Regions from separate parts of the Mesorhizobium sp. PUT5 genome, predicted to be linked through region 3. Evidence: predicted binding sites of a transcription regulator. Region 3 holds the regulator's gene; each other region holds the start of a gene.
What was found. The regulator LexA, encoded in region 3, represses DNA repair genes until DNA is damaged. The targets are predictions, from matches to a motif close to TGTTCNNNNTGTGTTCNG.
Positions count from the first base shown of each region.

Region 1: the regulator LexA is predicted to act here: its motif matches at 1,842-1,859, upstream of ACTDI4_RS04385 (YifB family Mg chelatase-like AAA ATPase).
Region 2: the regulator LexA is predicted to act here: its motif matches at 2,559-2,576, upstream of ACTDI4_RS13270 (single-stranded DNA-binding protein).
Region 4: the regulator LexA is predicted to act here: its motif matches at 1,389-1,406, upstream of ACTDI4_RS21960 (ImuA family protein).

Region 1 is NZ_JBQOSO010000003.1:588,089-591,958, reverse strand. Features, by position in the region: gene ACTDI4_RS04385 (YifB family Mg chelatase-like AAA ATPase) at 211-1,743, opposite strand; gene ACTDI4_RS04380 (IS110 family transposase) at 1,990-2,916, opposite strand; gene gshB (glutathione synthase) at 3,229-3,870, opposite strand, start outside.
Region 2 is NZ_JBQOSO010000003.1:2,404,176-2,408,045, reverse strand. Features, by position in the region: gene istA (IS21 family transposase) at 1-1,416, shown strand, start outside; gene istB (IS21-like element helper ATPase IstB) at 1,428-2,165, shown strand; gene ACTDI4_RS13270 (single-stranded DNA-binding protein) at 2,677-3,186, shown strand; gene rsmA (16S rRNA (adenine(1518)-N(6)/adenine(1519)-N(6))-dimethyltransferase RsmA) at 3,306-3,870, opposite strand, start outside.
Region 3 is NZ_JBQOSO010000003.1:2,582,050-2,585,919, forward strand. Features, by position in the region: gene ACTDI4_RS14120 (tetratricopeptide repeat protein) at 1-318, shown strand, start outside; gene ACTDI4_RS14125 (right-handed parallel beta-helix repeat-containing protein) at 691-1,566, opposite strand; gene ACTDI4_RS14130 (hypothetical protein) at 1,709-1,930, opposite strand; gene lexA (transcriptional repressor LexA) at 2,216-2,932, shown strand; gene ACTDI4_RS14140 (ComEC/Rec2 family competence protein) at 3,203-3,870, opposite strand, start outside.
Region 4 is NZ_JBQOSO010000003.1:4,177,903-4,181,772, forward strand. Features, by position in the region: gene ade (adenine deaminase) at 1-987, opposite strand, end outside; gene ACTDI4_RS21960 (ImuA family protein) at 1,426-2,433, shown strand; gene ACTDI4_RS21965 (Y-family DNA polymerase) at 2,315-3,870, shown strand, end outside; gene ACTDI4_RS21970 (error-prone DNA polymerase) at 3,868-3,870, shown strand, end outside.

The sequences.
Region 1 (3,870 bases), 2.0 Mb from region 3:
CCCCACAAGGGGGAGGGGATACGGAACCGCCGCGTTTTTCGAGCGGAAATACTTCGCGACAGGGCGATACCCCGCGCCGGGAGTCCCCCCTCCCCCTTGTAGGGAGGGGTCAGGGGCGGGGTGCCGTCTGCCGAACTAATAGACAGTCGCCCTGCCCAAGCAGGGAGGGGGTCGCCGCCCGGCCCCTGCCCAGTTCGAGGCTGCCGGCGCTCAGGCCGCCTGCGCCAGCCGCTCCGGGCCCATCCGATAGGAGATCGCTTCGGCGAGGTGGACGCGGCCGACGGTCTCGCTGGCGTCGAGGTCGGCCAGCGTGCGCGCCACCTTGAGCACGCGGTGATAGGCGCGGGCGGAAAAGCCGAGCTTCTCGCTGGCGTCGCGCAGCAGCGCCTGGCCGGCGGCATCGGGCACGGCGACCTGCTCGATCTGCGCGGCCGAGCAGTGCGCGTTGGTGGCCAGGCCCGGTAACCCGAGGCTCTCGAAACGTTCGCGCTGGAAGGCGCGGGCGCGCGCCACGCGCTCGGCGACAATGGCGCTCGCCTCGGAGCGGCCGGGGCGGATGAGGTCGCTTGCCGAAACGGCCGGCACCTCGACGCGCAGGTCGATGCGGTCGAGCAGCGGTCCGGAGATGCGCGCCTGGTAGTCGGTGCGGCAGCGCTCGCCGCGCACGCAGCGCCAGCCCGGCTCGCCCGCCATGCCGCAGCGGCAGGGATTCATGGCGGCAACGAACTGGATGCGCGCCGGATAGGAGACGCGGTGGTTGGCGCGGGCGATCACGCACTCGCCTGTTTCCAGCGGCTGGCGCAGCGCGTCCAGCGCCTGCGGCGAGAATTCGGGAAACTCGTCGAGGAACAGCACGCCGTGATGGGCGAGCGAGACCTCGCCCGGCCGCGCGCGCAGGCCGCCGCCCACCAAGGCCGCCATCGAGGCCGAATGGTGCGGCGCGCGGAACGGCCGGCGGTCGCTCAGCCGACCTTCGGCCAGTTCGCCGGCGACGGAGGCGATCATCGACACTTCCAGCAACTCGCGCGGCGCCAGCGGCGGCAGGATCGACGGCAGGCGCTGCGCCAGCATCGACTTGCCGGAGCCCGGAGGCCCGGCCATCAACAGGTTATGGCCGCCGGCCGCCGCCACCTCCAACGCGCGGCGGGCGCTTTCCTGGCCCTTGATGTCGGCCAGGTCCGGCAGGTCGCATGCCGGGCGATGCGCGCCCGCCTCGGGCCGCGACAGGACCTGCGTGCCGCGGAAATGGTTGGCTATGGCGATCAGGCTGCGCGGCGCCAGAATGTCGATCCCGTTGCCGGCCCAGGCGGCCTCCGGCCCGCAGGCGTGCGGACATATCAGCCCCCTGCCCGCGGCATTGGCGCCGATGGCCGCCGGCAGTGCGCCCGCCACGGCCGCAATGGTGCCGTCGAGCGACAATTCGCCCAGCACGACATAGCCGGCCAGCGCGTCCGACGGCACCGCGCCAAGCGCCGCCATCAGCCCGAGCGCTATGGGCAGATCGTAGTGACTGCCTTCCTTGGGCAGATCGGCGGGAGCCAGGTTGACCGTGACCTTGCGCGCCGGCATCGACAGGCCCGAAGCATGGAGCGCGGCCTGCACCCGCTCCCGGCTCTCGGCCACCGCCTTGTCCGGCAGTCCGACGATGGACATGCCCACCTTGCCGGGCGCGACCATCACCTGCACGTTGACCGATACGGCCTCGATGCCCTGGAACGCGACCGTGCGCACCCGCGCGACCATGCTGCTTCCCCGCCCCTCGCGGGCGCTGCGCCCGCCGCGCCCCGCATCGTTCCCTCAGGGCGTCTTTTCCAAGACAAGCACGGTTTTCGGTTCAAATCAAGAACATTTCGGGAACGATTTCGCGCAGCGGCTGCGGGCGCGGTTGTGCCCGGTTGCGCGAAGAGAACGGGAACCGCCGAAGCCGCCCGAAGCCTCCGGGCTCGCTCCGACCGCCGGATCCTGGAGTATCCGTTTTGGTCAAGGAAGTTATGGGGCCCATTTGCGGTGGTCCCTGAGCAGTGCGTTTGCGAGGACGATCAGCTTTCGCATGATGGCGGTGATGGCGACCTTGGAGGCTTTGCCGGCGGCCTTGAGCCCATCGTAGTTTGCCTTGAGGTCTGGATTGAAGCGCGTGGCGACGAGGGCCGGCATGTAGAGGGCCTGGCGAACGTTGGCCCGACCGCCTCTGATGAAGGCGCGGCCTGTCCATTTTCCAGACTGGCGTGCGACCGGGGCGAGGCCAGCGAGCGATGCAGCCTGGGTGTTTTCGAGGGTGCCGAGTTCGGGCATGTCGATGATCAGCGCGAAGGCGGTGATGGCCGAGACGCCGGGGATCGATACAAGGATGTCGAAGCGGTTGGCTAGGTCAGGATCGGCCTTGATGAGCTTCATGATCTCGACTTCGATCGCGGCGAGCTGGCGCTCGATCTGCCTGAGTTGCTCGCCATTGTGACGCTTGAGGATGGGTAAGGTCAGGTTCTTTGCTCTGTTCTTCGCCGCCGTGCGGTTTTTCACCAGCGCCTCGCGGGCCATGGAGAGATCCTTGAGATCATTAAGGAGCGGGCCGCGCGTCGGTCGGGCCTCGAGGTCGAGCAACATCCCCATGCGCGCCAGCATGGCGGCGTCGAGCCGGTCGGTCTTGGCAAGCCGGCCGGTGGCCTCGGCGAAGCGCCTTGCCTGACGCGGATTGACCTTGACAAGGGCGAAGCCGCCATCCGCCAGCCTCCGCTCGAAGGCTCGGTGATAAGGACCGGTCGGTTCGTAGACGATGCGGGTGTCAGGCTGTGCCAGCCACGCCAGGAATGCTCTATGGCCGGCCTTGTCGTTGCCAAAGCGGCGGCTTTTGCCATCGCTCATGCGGTGGGCGTCGAGATGGTCTTTCGAGATGTTGACGCCGATGGTATCGTTCATCATCTTTCGCTTGTCCTGTGCTTGTCGTCCGCAGCCGAACTGCGGGTATCCGTTCAGGCCTCAAGAGAAAGACGAGGGCGATCACACTCTAGCTCGACCCGTCAACGGTCAGCATTTCAACGATCCGACCCTCGCCGCCGACGAGGGGCTGCTACCCCTCCCGGCGGTCCCTTCTTCGCCCGTTCGGCAGCAAAAGTCATAAGACAAGCATTTCCGCTTTTCTCCGAAAAGCGAAAACGCTCTATCCTGTTGTTTTTACGCAATTCCGGCCGGAAAACCGGTTCCCAGTTTTCCTGGAATTACTCCGGCGTCAAATTAACGCTTGGCCTCCACCGCGTCCCAGAACAGGGCGGCGATGTCGGCGCCGCCGAAGCGCTTCACCTCGCGCACGCCGGTGGGCGAGGTGACGTTGATCTCGGTCATCCAGTCGCCGATGACGTCGATGCCGACGAGGATGAAGCCGCGCTCGCGCAGCGAGGGGCCGATCGCCGCGCAGATCTCACGCTCGCGCGGCGTCAGCTCGGCCTTCTCGGCGCGGCCGCCTATATGCATGTTGGAGCGGGATTCGTGCTCGGCCGGCACGCGGTTGACGGCGCCCACCGGCTCGCCGTCGATCAGGATGATGCGCTTGTCGCCCTTGCGCACGTCCTTCAGGTAGCGCTGCACGATGAAGGGCTCGCGGAACATCTGCCCGAACAGTTCGAGCAGCGAGGCGAGGTTGCGGTCGGCCTCGTGCAGATGGAAGATGCCCGCCCCGCCATTGCCGTAGAGCGGCTTGACGATGATGTCGCCGTGCTGGCGGCGGAAGGCGGCCACTTCCTGCGGGTCCTTGGTGATCAGCGTCTCCGGCATCAGGCCGGAAAACTCGGTGACGAAGATCTTCTCCGGGCTGTTGCGCACCCAGGCGGGATCGTTGACCACCAGGGTCCCGGGGTGGATGCGTTCCAGTATGTGCGT
Region 2 (3,870 bases), 180 kb from region 3:
CGCGCTGCGACTGCCGGATTGACCTGGCCGCTTGGCGAGGAGGTCACGGACACGGTTCTGGAGGCGGCGCTCTATAAGGCATCCGGAAAGAAGACAGGACACCGCCGTAGCGTCGAGCCGGACTGGGCCGAGATCCATCGCGAGCTGAAGCGCAAGCATGTGACGCTGCAGATCCTGTGGGACGAATACATCGCGCTCCATCCCGACGGCTACCGCTATAGCCGTTTTTGTGACCTCTACAGGGGGTGGGCGGCAAACCTGCCGGTAACGATGCGGCAGAACCATGCCGCCGGCGAGAAGCTGTTCGTCGACTATGCCGGCGACACGGTGATGGTGGTCATAGATCGGCTGACGGGCAAAATGCGTGCTGCGCATCTGTTCGTGGCGGTGCTCGGCGCATCGAGCCTGTCCTATGCCGAGGCGCGCTGGAGCGAGACGCTGCCGGACTGGATCGGCTGCCACGTCAATGCGCTGGAGAGCTTCGGCGGCGCGCCGGCTCTGTTCATTCCCGACAATGCCAAGGTGGCGGTGATCAAGGCCTGCCGTTACGATCCGCAGGTCAACCGCACCTATGCCGGGATGGCGGCGCATTACGGCAGTTCGGTGCTGCCGACCCGACCGCGCCGTCCCCGAGACAAGGCAAAGGTCGAGGCGGCGGTGCGCATTGTCGAGCGCTGGCTTCTGGGTCGGCTACGCCATCGCGTCTTTTACAGTCTGGCCGAGGTCAATGCGGCGATCGGCGATCTGCTCGTCGATCTGAATGATCGCCGGGTGCTGCGCCGTGTCGGGCGCACGCGGCGGCAATTGTTCGAGCAGATCGACCGCCCGGCACTCCGGCCGCTGCCGGCGGAACGCTATGTCTTCGCCGAATGGCGGATCCGGCGTGCCGGCCTCGACTACCATGTCGAGATCGATCGGCATTATTACTCCGTTCCCTGGCGCTTCGCGCGCGAGCAGATCGAGGCCCGCATCACGGCGAGCACCGTCGAGCTGTTCCGCAAGGGCGAGCGGATCGCCGCCCATATGCGCTCCAGCGGCAATGGCCGGCATACCACCGTCCCCGAGCATATGCCGTCGTCGCACCGCCGCTTCGCCGACTGGACGATCGAGCGGATCAGCCGCGAGGCCTCGGCGATCGGTTCTGACGCGGCGCTCCTGTGCGAGAAGATACTGGCCGACCGGCCGCATCCCGAGCAGGGCTTCCGCGCCTGTCTGGGCATCATCCGCCTGGCCAGGGGCTTTGGCCGGGAAAGGGTCAACGCCGCCTGCGGCCGCGCGCTTGAGATCGGCGCGCGGACCTACGGCTCGGTCCGCTCCATCCTGGACAACCATCTCGACCGGACGACCGCCCCGCGGACGGCGTCGGCCAAGCCCATCGACCACCCCAATATCCGCGGTTCCCGCTATTACCACTGAAGGAGAAAGGCATGCTTGCACATCCCACCCTCGATCGCCTGAACGCCATGGGCTTCACCGGCATGGCCCGGGCATTCGACGAACTCACCGCCAATGCCGAGGCCGAACAGCTCAGCCATATCGAGTGGCTGGGTCTGCTGCTCGACCGGGAATGGAGCTGGCGCTACGATCGCAAGCTCGCGGGCCGCCTGCGCTTTGCAAAGCTGCGTCACCAGGCCGCCCCCGAGGATGTCGACTATCGCAGTGAGCGCGGTCTTGATCGGGCCCTGTTCCTCAAGCTCATCGCCGGCGACTGGATCGATGCCCACGACAATCTGGCGATCTGCGGCCCGGCGGGCGTCGGCAAGAGTTGGCTCGCCTGCGCGCTTGGCCACAAGGCTTGCCGCGACGACCGCTCCGTTCTCTACCAGCGTGTGCCCAGACTGTTCGCATCCCTGGCGCTGGCGCGCGGTGATGGCCGCTACCCACGCCTGCTGCGCAAGCTCGGCAGCGTACAATTGCTGATCCTCGATGATTGGGGCCTTGAACCCCTCGACGATCAGGCCCGTCACGATCTCCTCGAAATCCTCGAAGATCGCTACGGGCGGCGCTCCACCATCATCACCAGCCAGCTACCCGTGTCGGCATGGCACGACGTAATCGGCAACCCGACCTATGCCGACGCCATTCTCGACCGGCTCGTCCACAATGCCCATCGTATCGATCTGACCGGAGAAAGCCTGCGCCGAGACCAGCAGCGAAAGACTTGACACAAGCGCTCGACGAAATGACAACAATCACTGCCAGCATAGCCCGGTCCCTAGGGGCGAGATCATCTCGGAATCCGGGGGCGAGATCAAATCGGAATGAAGGGGCGGCTTCCTCGGAATCGGCATGCGGTAGTCGCCGTCGACGCCAGGCAGAGCGCTGCCTTGCTGTGCGGTGTTCCCTGCGGAGACAGCCTGCGGCACGAGAGCGGCAACGAAAACGCCAAAAAAGACTTCCCGCGAAAAAGGCATGGCAAATGGGGTTCGTTTCATGGCCGCGAGCATACAGGCAACCGCGCGACAAAGCCAGTTAGCACGCCGGCGGGCGATAGCTGGCCTTGATACAGGTCCATCCATCTTCTCGCTGAACCGCTTGACGGCTGAGTCATCAATGATTAGAACATAAAGAGAACAAAAAAATTGTATGGGGAAAGAGCGGTCTGAAGTGGGCGCATTTGGCCGCAGACTGTAAGGTGCGGCGAAATCTGGTTTCGGACGAGCGTGGAGAAGTATCATGGCTGGCAGCGTGAACAAGGTCATCCTGGTGGGCAACCTGGGGGCCGACCCGGAAATCCGGCGGCTGAACTCGGGCGATCCGGTCGTCAATCTGCGGATCGCCACGTCGGAAAGCTGGCGCGACAAGAACAGCGGCGAGCGCAGGGACAAGACCGAGTGGCATAATGTCGTGATCTTCAACGACAATCTGGCCAAGGTCGCCGAGCAGTATCTGAAGAAGGGCATGAAGGTCTATATCGAGGGTCAGTTGCAGACCCGCAAATGGCAGGACCAGAACGGCCAGGACCGCTACACGACTGAGGTGGTGCTGCAGAAATTCCGCGGCGAACTGCAGATGCTGGATGCGCGCGGGCAGGGCGAGGGCGGCCAGGTCGGCTATTCCGGCGGCGGCCGCGGCGACAGTTTCGGCCAGTCCGGGCCCAGCGACTATGGCCGGGCCGGCAGCGGTGGAAGCCGCGGCGGTGGCGGCGGCACGTCGCGCGAACTGGACGACGAAATCCCGTTCTGACAGCCCCTGATACGGCCGGGCGACGTGTCGCCCGGCGCAGAGAACTCCGCATTGCGGTGTGACGTCGGGCCGGTGTGTCCGTCTGACGTCCCCCTGCCGCCAAGGGCGGGGATGCGGCTCTACAGCGCGTTTGCCAGCCGGACGAATTCCCCGACCGTCAACGTCTCCGGCCGGCGGGTCGGATCGATTTCGGCCCGCGCAAGCAGTTCTTCGCCGCCGAGGCTTTTCAGGCTCTGCCGCAGCATCTTGCGGCGTTGGCCGAAGGCCGCCTGGGTGAGCCGGCCGAGCGTAGTCACATCGACCGGCAGCGGCGCCGTGCGCGGGACGAGATGCACCACCGAGGAGGTGACCTTGGGCGGCGGCGTAAAGGCCTGGCGCGGCACGTCGAAGGCGATCCTCGCCTGCGTGCGCCACCCGGCCAGCACGCCGAGGCGTCCATATGCTTCGTCGCCAGGCCCCGCCACGATGCGCTCGGCCACTTCACGCTGGAACATCAGCGTCAGCGACTGGTAGTAGGGCGGCCACTCGGCCACCGTCAGCCAGCGCACAAGAAGCTCGGTGCCGATATTGTAGGGCAGGTTGGCCACGATCCTGGTCGGGGTGCCGTCTGCAAGCGCCGCGAAATCCGTCTTCAGCGCGTCTCCCGAAATCACCTCCAGCCGGCCGGGATAGCGGGCCGCGATC
Region 3 (3,870 bases):
TCGACCAGGCTCAGTCAACGCTATGGGATTTCCATCGGTACGCCATTCGCGGACTCCTATTCCGAGCCTCCCGAAACAGTTGCCGGAACCAAGGCAGGAGATATCGATCCGGTCCTGGTATCGATGGCCATCGTCGGGCTGGTCATGGCCATTGCGATTGCAAATCCCGCAACCGAAGGCGAGCCATCGGCCGACACAGAACTCTATGCCGACCGCCTGCGCGACGAGCGGAATTATTGGGAAATGCGGCAGTCGCAAGACGACTTTGCCTGCGCAATCGGCGGTGGCACCCCGAATTGGGGCGGCGGGTGTGACTGACTTAAGCCAAAGGCAAGGCGGTGTCCGGGTCAAACGTCTCAATGTGAGACGCATTTAAGCACGCCCTTTTTACGGCTTCGAAAAATTGTGCCCCTCGGGGCCTTACGGAAGCGTCCGGCGGGGACAGTAGTCGCTCTGAATACATGGCACCAATGATTGCCCACACGGTTCGCCGTTGTCGGCTTCTTCCGCAAGGAAAAATGCAAACTTGCAATATCCGCGGGCAGCACCGACGTCGCCTTACGGACGCCAGCAAATCCTTTGCGACCTATCGCGCCTGCTCGGGAGTCAACTTGCCTATTTTCGCGATGGTCACGCGCCGCACCGGGGCGCTTCTGCCGAAGCGTGCCCGGTGGCGCCGGACCTCATCTTTTATTCGGGCGTTGCCGGCCACCCAGCCGGATGCACTCCCGTTTCCAGCATCGAACGCGGCATCTTACCCGGCAGGAATTCGACATTGCCGGAAATCAGGGGCTTGCTGTTGTCCACCGAATAATAGCCATATCCCCCCTTCTGCACGTAATTGTCTGCGATGGTGACGCCGGTGATGGCGCCGCCCTTGTCACGGCCGTCGACATAGACCTGATAGCCGGCATCGCCGAGCAGCAGGTTGCCCTTGACGGTGACGTCGTTGATCGGCCCGAAATTGTTCTTGATGAAGATGTCGGAGGTATCGCGGCCGATCACCGTGTTGCCCTCGATCAGCACTCCGTTCTGGGCGCCCTGCACGGCGATGCCGTCATAGTGCGGGTCGGCGCCGGCGGCGGCGAGGTCGTGGATATAGTTGCCCTTCACCGTGCTGGCGCCGCCGGTCAGGACAATGCCGTTCTCCGACTTGGAGATGTCGTTGCCGATGAAGTTGCCGCTGCCGAGAATGGCCGCATTGGCGTTCTTGGCATAGCCGGGGCCGGTGATCTCGCAGTTCTGGATGGTGATGTTCTTGGCGCCTTCGGCGTCGATGCCCCACCAGCCATCATAGTTGATGACGCAGTTCTTGATGATGACGTCGGGAGCAGTAATCCGAAGAGAACCGTTGATGATCTGCCCTTCGATGACGGTTCCAGCCTGCGTGATCGTCATCGGGCCGGTGTAGGTGGTTAGTTTCGTTCCAGCCGGAACGCCTGCATCCGGCGAACCCGGCCGGGCGGTCTCCATGGCCGCAACGGTGTCGCCGGCGCGGGCACCGTCCATGGAGGCCGGAACGACGGCAAGTGCCGCAGCCGTTATGCATGCCAAACGCCTGACCATCGCACCGCCCGCCTTTCCAACAGTTCGACCCGCATGGGAGCCTATCATGCGCCTGCGCGGCCCATCGGCCAAGCGTCCTGCAGCACAGACGAGAAGCCCGGCCGGCGCATAGGCGCGCATAGCCGGGCAGGCACGGAGCAGGCTATTTGCAAGCCGACAGCATTTTCATGGCCTTTTCGGCATTCGCCTTGGCCGTATACATCTTGCTGCCGACATCCATCATCTTCTTGCCGTCGGGCTTGCTGGACACGACCTGGCACTTCTTGGTGCCGGCATCCTGCGCCACCCAGTAATCCGTTGCGGCAAATGCCGGGAAGGCGGCAATAGCCGTCAGCGAACCAGCGATCAGAACTGTCTTGATCATGCTATTCTCCTGTGAAAGATGGCACCTCTGGAAATCCCCCGGACGAATAGCTAGAGCGCGCACCGGCCGGTTCTTGCCCTCCCGGCTACTTCACGATGATTTGAAGCGGCTCGGCGACCGGCGAAAGGGACCGGACGGAGCCGGGCCTCTGGCGGAGCCTCGGCGCAGGATAATGCCACCCGCCCTCCCAAACATTCATCGAACTTTAAGCGTTGCGGAACACAACTGGAACAGATAGTGTTTGTTCCGGGTTTGTTTTTCCGATTCCGATCATTCGGGGGCACCATGCTGACGCGCAAGCAACACGAGCTTCTCCTCTTCATTCACGAAAGATTGAAGGAGAGCGGCATTCCGCCTTCCTTCGACGAAATGAAGGAAGCGCTCGATCTTGCGTCGAAATCAGGCATCCACCGGCTGATCACGGCACTGGAGGAGCGCGGCTTCATCCGCCGGCTGCCCAACCGCGCGCGCGCGCTTGAGGTGCTGCGGCTGCCCGATTCGATCGCGCCGGGCCTCAATGCCGCGCGCAAGTTCTCGCCCAGCGTCATCCAGGGCAGTCTCGGCCGGCCGGCCAGGGAGGCGCCGCGGCAGGCGCCGGGCAACGACGACGAGGCCACGGCCTCCATTTCCATCCCGGTTATGGGCCGGATCGCAGCCGGCGTGCCCATAGACGCCATCCAGCACAAGACCCATTCCATCTCGGTGCCGCCGGACATGATCGCCGGCGGCGAGCACTATGCGCTTGAGGTCAAGGGCGATTCGATGATCGAGGCCGGCATCTTCGATGGAGATACGGTCATCATCCGCAACGCAAACACCGCCAATCCGGGTGAAATCGTGGTGGCGCTGGTAGACGAGGAGGAAGCTACCCTGAAGCGTTTCCGCCGCAAGGGCGCGTCGATTGCGCTGGAAGCGGCTAACCCCGCCTATGAAACGCGCATTTTCGGGCCGGACCGGGTGAAGGTCCAGGGCAAGCTGGTCGGGCTGATCCGGCGATATTGACGACAGTTGCCGATGGCCTGCCCCATTCGGGAGGTTCTCCGGGCCGTCCGGTCCCTTGCGCGCGGAAATCACGGGCAGAGATTCCATATTGCCCCGTGATTGCCCCGTGTTGTTGCCTAGCTGCGGGCTCAGGCAGCCAGCGAATGTGGCTGGCAGCGCTATCGGGCGGGCTCTCTTGCCGTCCGCATGCCGATACGTCCCTTGATATCGTTCAGAGCGCGAGGCTCCCTCCACCACCGGCCTGGAAGGTTGCTCGATGCGCCTGCCATCTCAGCCGTCGTCGGCTTCGTCATCGCCTCGGCCGCGATCGCCCTGGCTGCCATGGGGCGCTTTGGAACTGTTCTCGTTGCGGTTGGCCGTTCTGGAGATTCCTTGAGCGCGACTTCTGGGGCCGGAATTGGCCTGATAGGGCGCCAGACCTCTCGCCTCGCGCGAAAACCGGCGCTGGAGATGCCACGGACGATAGTCGTTTTCGACTGCGAACCGGATTTCGGCAGGCGCGGCAGCGGAATTCGCGTCGAAGCGGATGGCCGCGCTGCCGGACCGGGCGAGATCGCGCTTGGTCAGCACGGCCACGAGCGGATCGCTGCAGGGATCGGCCGCCGTCGCGTCATCTATGACGATGAGCGCGGCAAACGCGCAGGCCGGCCGCGCCGCTGCCGTATTTGCCGCATGCACGACAATCGCCCCCGAAGGATGGCGGGCCACGCACGATCGGGCGGCGCACATGAAGGGCGATCCCGGCGGCAGGTCCGGCGCACCCTCGCCCGCATAGCGCAGGTCGCGCCCTTTCAGCGCCTCCGGCGGGACGGCGATCTCCGCATTCAGCGCACGGCTCCAATTCTCCATGGTGAACGCGTTCGGCCGCTCCCGGTTGACCGCGATCTCCCCGCCTCCGATCGGCACTGCGACGAGCCGTGCATCTTCCGAGACCAGCA
Region 4 (3,870 bases), 1.6 Mb from region 3:
GGCCCGCCACCCCGGCGCCACCAGCCCGCGGTCGGCAAGCCCGAAGGCGCGCGCGCCCGAGATCGAGGCGGCGCGATAGACGGCCAGCGGCTCCGCCCCGGCGGCGATCGCCGTGCGGATCATGTAATCCAGATGGCCCTGCTCGGCGATGTCGAGCGGGTTGCGGTCGTCGGTGCACAGCGCGATGAAAGGCGAGTTGCGCTCGGTGATGACGGGCAGCAGCGCCGCCAGGTCCTTCGACACCGAGCCCTCGCGCACCAGCACATGCATGCCCTTGGCGAGCTTCTCCAGCGCTTCGGCCGCCGTCGTCGCCTCGTGCTCGGTGCGGATGCCGGCGGCGAGATAGCCGTTCAGCCCGTAGCCCGACAGCAGCGGCGCATGGCCGTCTATGTGGCGGCCCTGGAAGGCCTCCAGCTTGGCCATGCAGACCGGGTCCTTGGCCAGCACGCCGGGGAAGTTCATGAACTCGGCCAGCCCGATCACCTTGGGGTGGCCGGCAAACGGCAGAAGATCGTCGATGCGCAGCTCCGCGCCCGACGTCTCCAGATGCGTGGCCGGCACGCAGCTCGAAAGCTGCACCCGGATGTCCATGACCGTCTCGGCGACGCTGTCGAGGAAGAAGCGGATGCCCTCGGCGCCGAGCACATTGGCGATCTCGTGCGGGTCGCAGATCGCCGTGGTGATGCCGAGCGGCAGGACGCAGCGGTCGAACTCGTGCGGCGTGACCAGCGAGGATTCGATGTGCAGATGCGTGTCGATGAAGCCCGGCACCACGATGCGGCCAGCGATGTCGATCTCGCGGACGCCGCCATAGGCCGCGCAGGTGCCGACGATACGGTCGCCGCAGACGGCGATGTCGCCCTCCACCAGCGCGCCGGTGACCAGGTCGAGGAAGCGCCCGCCCTTCAGCACCAGGTCGGCCGGCTCCCTGCCCGCCCCCTGGTCGATCATCCGCTCAACCGAAACGCCTTTGTCCGCTGCACCCATCTCGACCCGCTTTCCCGTTCCTGTCCTGCCGCCCGTGTTCCGGCGCACCCTCGGCACGGATCATGCCGCATTCGGCAGGCCGGCGCGACCGGTTTGATGATTTTGCCGCAGGATGGTCATGGCCCGGTCATCCGGACGGGCCGACGGGAGCTTGCCCTCCGGAGATGGCGGAGTTTACGGTTTGCTTCGCTCCCTTTTCTCCCCTGGCCCCGTGGGGGAAGAAAATACGCTGGCCGCAACCCTGGCGTCTCCCCTTTTAAGGGGGAGAGGTGCCGAGCGCAGCGAGGCGGAGAGGGGGTATGTCCCCGCCATCCTCGGGGGCGAGGAAACGCCGTCCGCCCGGCGTGAGAAAAAAATCCTAAAAGTCTTGCTTGACTCTCCGGGCCGGCTCTGGAATCCATAAGAACATAACGGGAACATATAGAAAGCCGGACCGTCATGGCGAGCAGCGCCGTGGCGCGGGAAACCCTTTTGGCCCTGCGCCGGAAAATCGCGAGCATCGAGGGCACGCTGCCCGAGCGCCTGGAGGCGCCCGGGCCCGCTAATGCGCCCGCAAATGCACTGGCCGGCCTGCCGGACACGGCGGCCCGCGCGCGGCTGCGCACGGGCGCGGGCCGGCTCGACGCCCTGCTCGGCGGCGGGCTGGTGCGGGCGGCGCTGACGGAGGTGCATGGCGGCCAGACGCGCGATGCTGGCGCCGTCGCCGGCTTCGCCCTGGCGCTGACCGGGCTGCTCCTGGAGCGGGCGGAAAACGAGCGGGCGGAAAACGCCGCGCCGGTGCTGTGGGTCGGCACCGCCGAGATTTTCCGCGAGGCCGGTTTTCCGCATGCCGCCGGGCTTGGCGCGCCGTTCGGCATCGCGCCGGAGCGGCTGCTGCTTTGCGAGGCGCCGAAGCTGGCGGACGCGCTGTGGGTGGCCGAGGAGGCGGCGGCCCTGACCACGCTTTCGGCCGTGGTGCTGGAGATGCGCGGCAATTGCGGCCGGCTCGACCTCACCGCCACGCGCCGGCTGCACCGGCGGGCGCAGGCGGCGGGACGTCCAGTGCTGCTTTTGCGCCAGGCGGCGCAAGCCGAGCCCACCGCCGCGCCTGTGCGCCTCCTCGTCTCGCCGGCGCCGGCGGCGGCGCGCAACACCCTGGCCGGGCCGCTCGCCGGCTCGATCGGGCAGCCCGCCTTCACCGTCACCGTCGACAAGTGCCCCGCCGCCCTGCCGGGCCGATTCATCCTGGAGTGGAACCCCGATGAGCACCAATTCCGCGAAAGAAGCGCCGCGCAAGGCCGGACAGAGGATCCTGTCGCTGTGGTTTCCCTATCTGGCCACGGAAAGGGTGCTGCGGCAGCGCCTGGGAAGGTCGTGGCGTTCCCGGCCCTCGCCGCACGCGCCTCTGGTTCTCGGCCGCCAGGAGAACAACGCCCGCCATATCGCCGCGCTGGACGAGAAGGCTGAGGCGCTCGGCCTGAGGCGCGGCATGGGCCTGGCGGATGCGCGCGCCATGCATCCGGGCCTGGATGTCGTCGAGGCCGACCCCGCCGCTGACCGGCGCCTGCTGGAAGGCCTGGCCGACTGGTGCGACCGCTACACGCCGCTGGTGGCGCTGGACGGCGAGGACGCATTGTTCCTCGACGTCACCGGCTGCACGGCGCTGTTCGGCGGCGAGCGGGCGATGCTGGACGACATGCTGGCCCGCTTCTTCCACCAGGGCTTCGAGGTGCGGGCCGCCATCGCCTCGACGACGGGCGCGGCCTGGGCGGCGGCGCGTTTCCGCGGCCGCCACCTGGTCGCCCCCGGCGGGGAGGAGGCGCTTTTGTCGCCGCTGCCGCTGGCGGCGCTGCGCATCGGGGCGCAGACGCGCGGCCGGCTGGAGAGCGTGGGCCTGCGCACGGCCGGCGCGGTGATGGCCATGCCGCGCGCCCCGCTGGCCCGCCGCTTCGGCGCGGGCCTGCTCCTGCGCCTCGACCAGGCGCTCGGCCGCCTCGACGAGGCCGTGTCGCCGCGCCTGCCGGCGCCCCCGCTGTCGGTAGAGCGCCAGCTTGCCGAGCCGGTCACGCTGACGGAAGACGTCGAGGCGCTGACGCAGATGCTGGCCTCGACGCTCAGGCTCGACCTGGAGCGGCGCGGCGAGGGGGCGAGAGGGCTGGCGCTGGCGCTGTTCCGGGTCGACGGCGCCGTCAACCGCATCGCCGTCGGCACCTCGCGGCCGCTGCGCGACCCCGCGCTGATACGGCGGCTGTTCCACGAGAAGCTCGCCGCCATCGCCGAAGACTTCGATGCCGGCTACGGCTTCGACCTCGTGCGGCTGTCGGTGCTGGCGGCCGCGCCCTTCGCGCTTGCCCAGGCCGACCTGGCCGACACGGCCGCGCAGGAGGAAGAGGACCTGGCCATCTTCGCCGACCGGGTGCGGGCCCGGCTGGGCGAAGGCGCGCTGCTGCGGCCCGTCGCGGTCGAAAGCCATCTGCCCGAGCGCGCGGTCGCGCTCCTGCCCTTCGCCCGGACCGTGCAGCAGGAGGCCCCTTTGCGCAAGCCGCACCCGGCCGACAGGCGCGACCGCATCCGGGTTCCGCGGCCGGTGCCGGTGCCGCAGCCGGAGCGGCCGGTGCGCCTGTTCCGCGCGCCCGAGCCGATCGAGGTGCCGGCCACCGAGATGCCGGAAGGACCGCCGCTGCGCTTCCGCTGGCGCCGCGCGCTGCATCGCGTCGCCCGTGCCGAGGGGCCGGAGCGCATCGCGCCGGAATGGTGGCTGGACGCGGAGGGCGCGCAGGCGCCGACCCGCGACTATTACCGCGTCGAGGATGTCGAGGGCCGCCGCTACTGGCTCTATCGCCAGGGCCTGCACGAGGCCGGGAAGCCCTCGCCGCGCTGGTTCCTGCACGGCATCTTCCCATG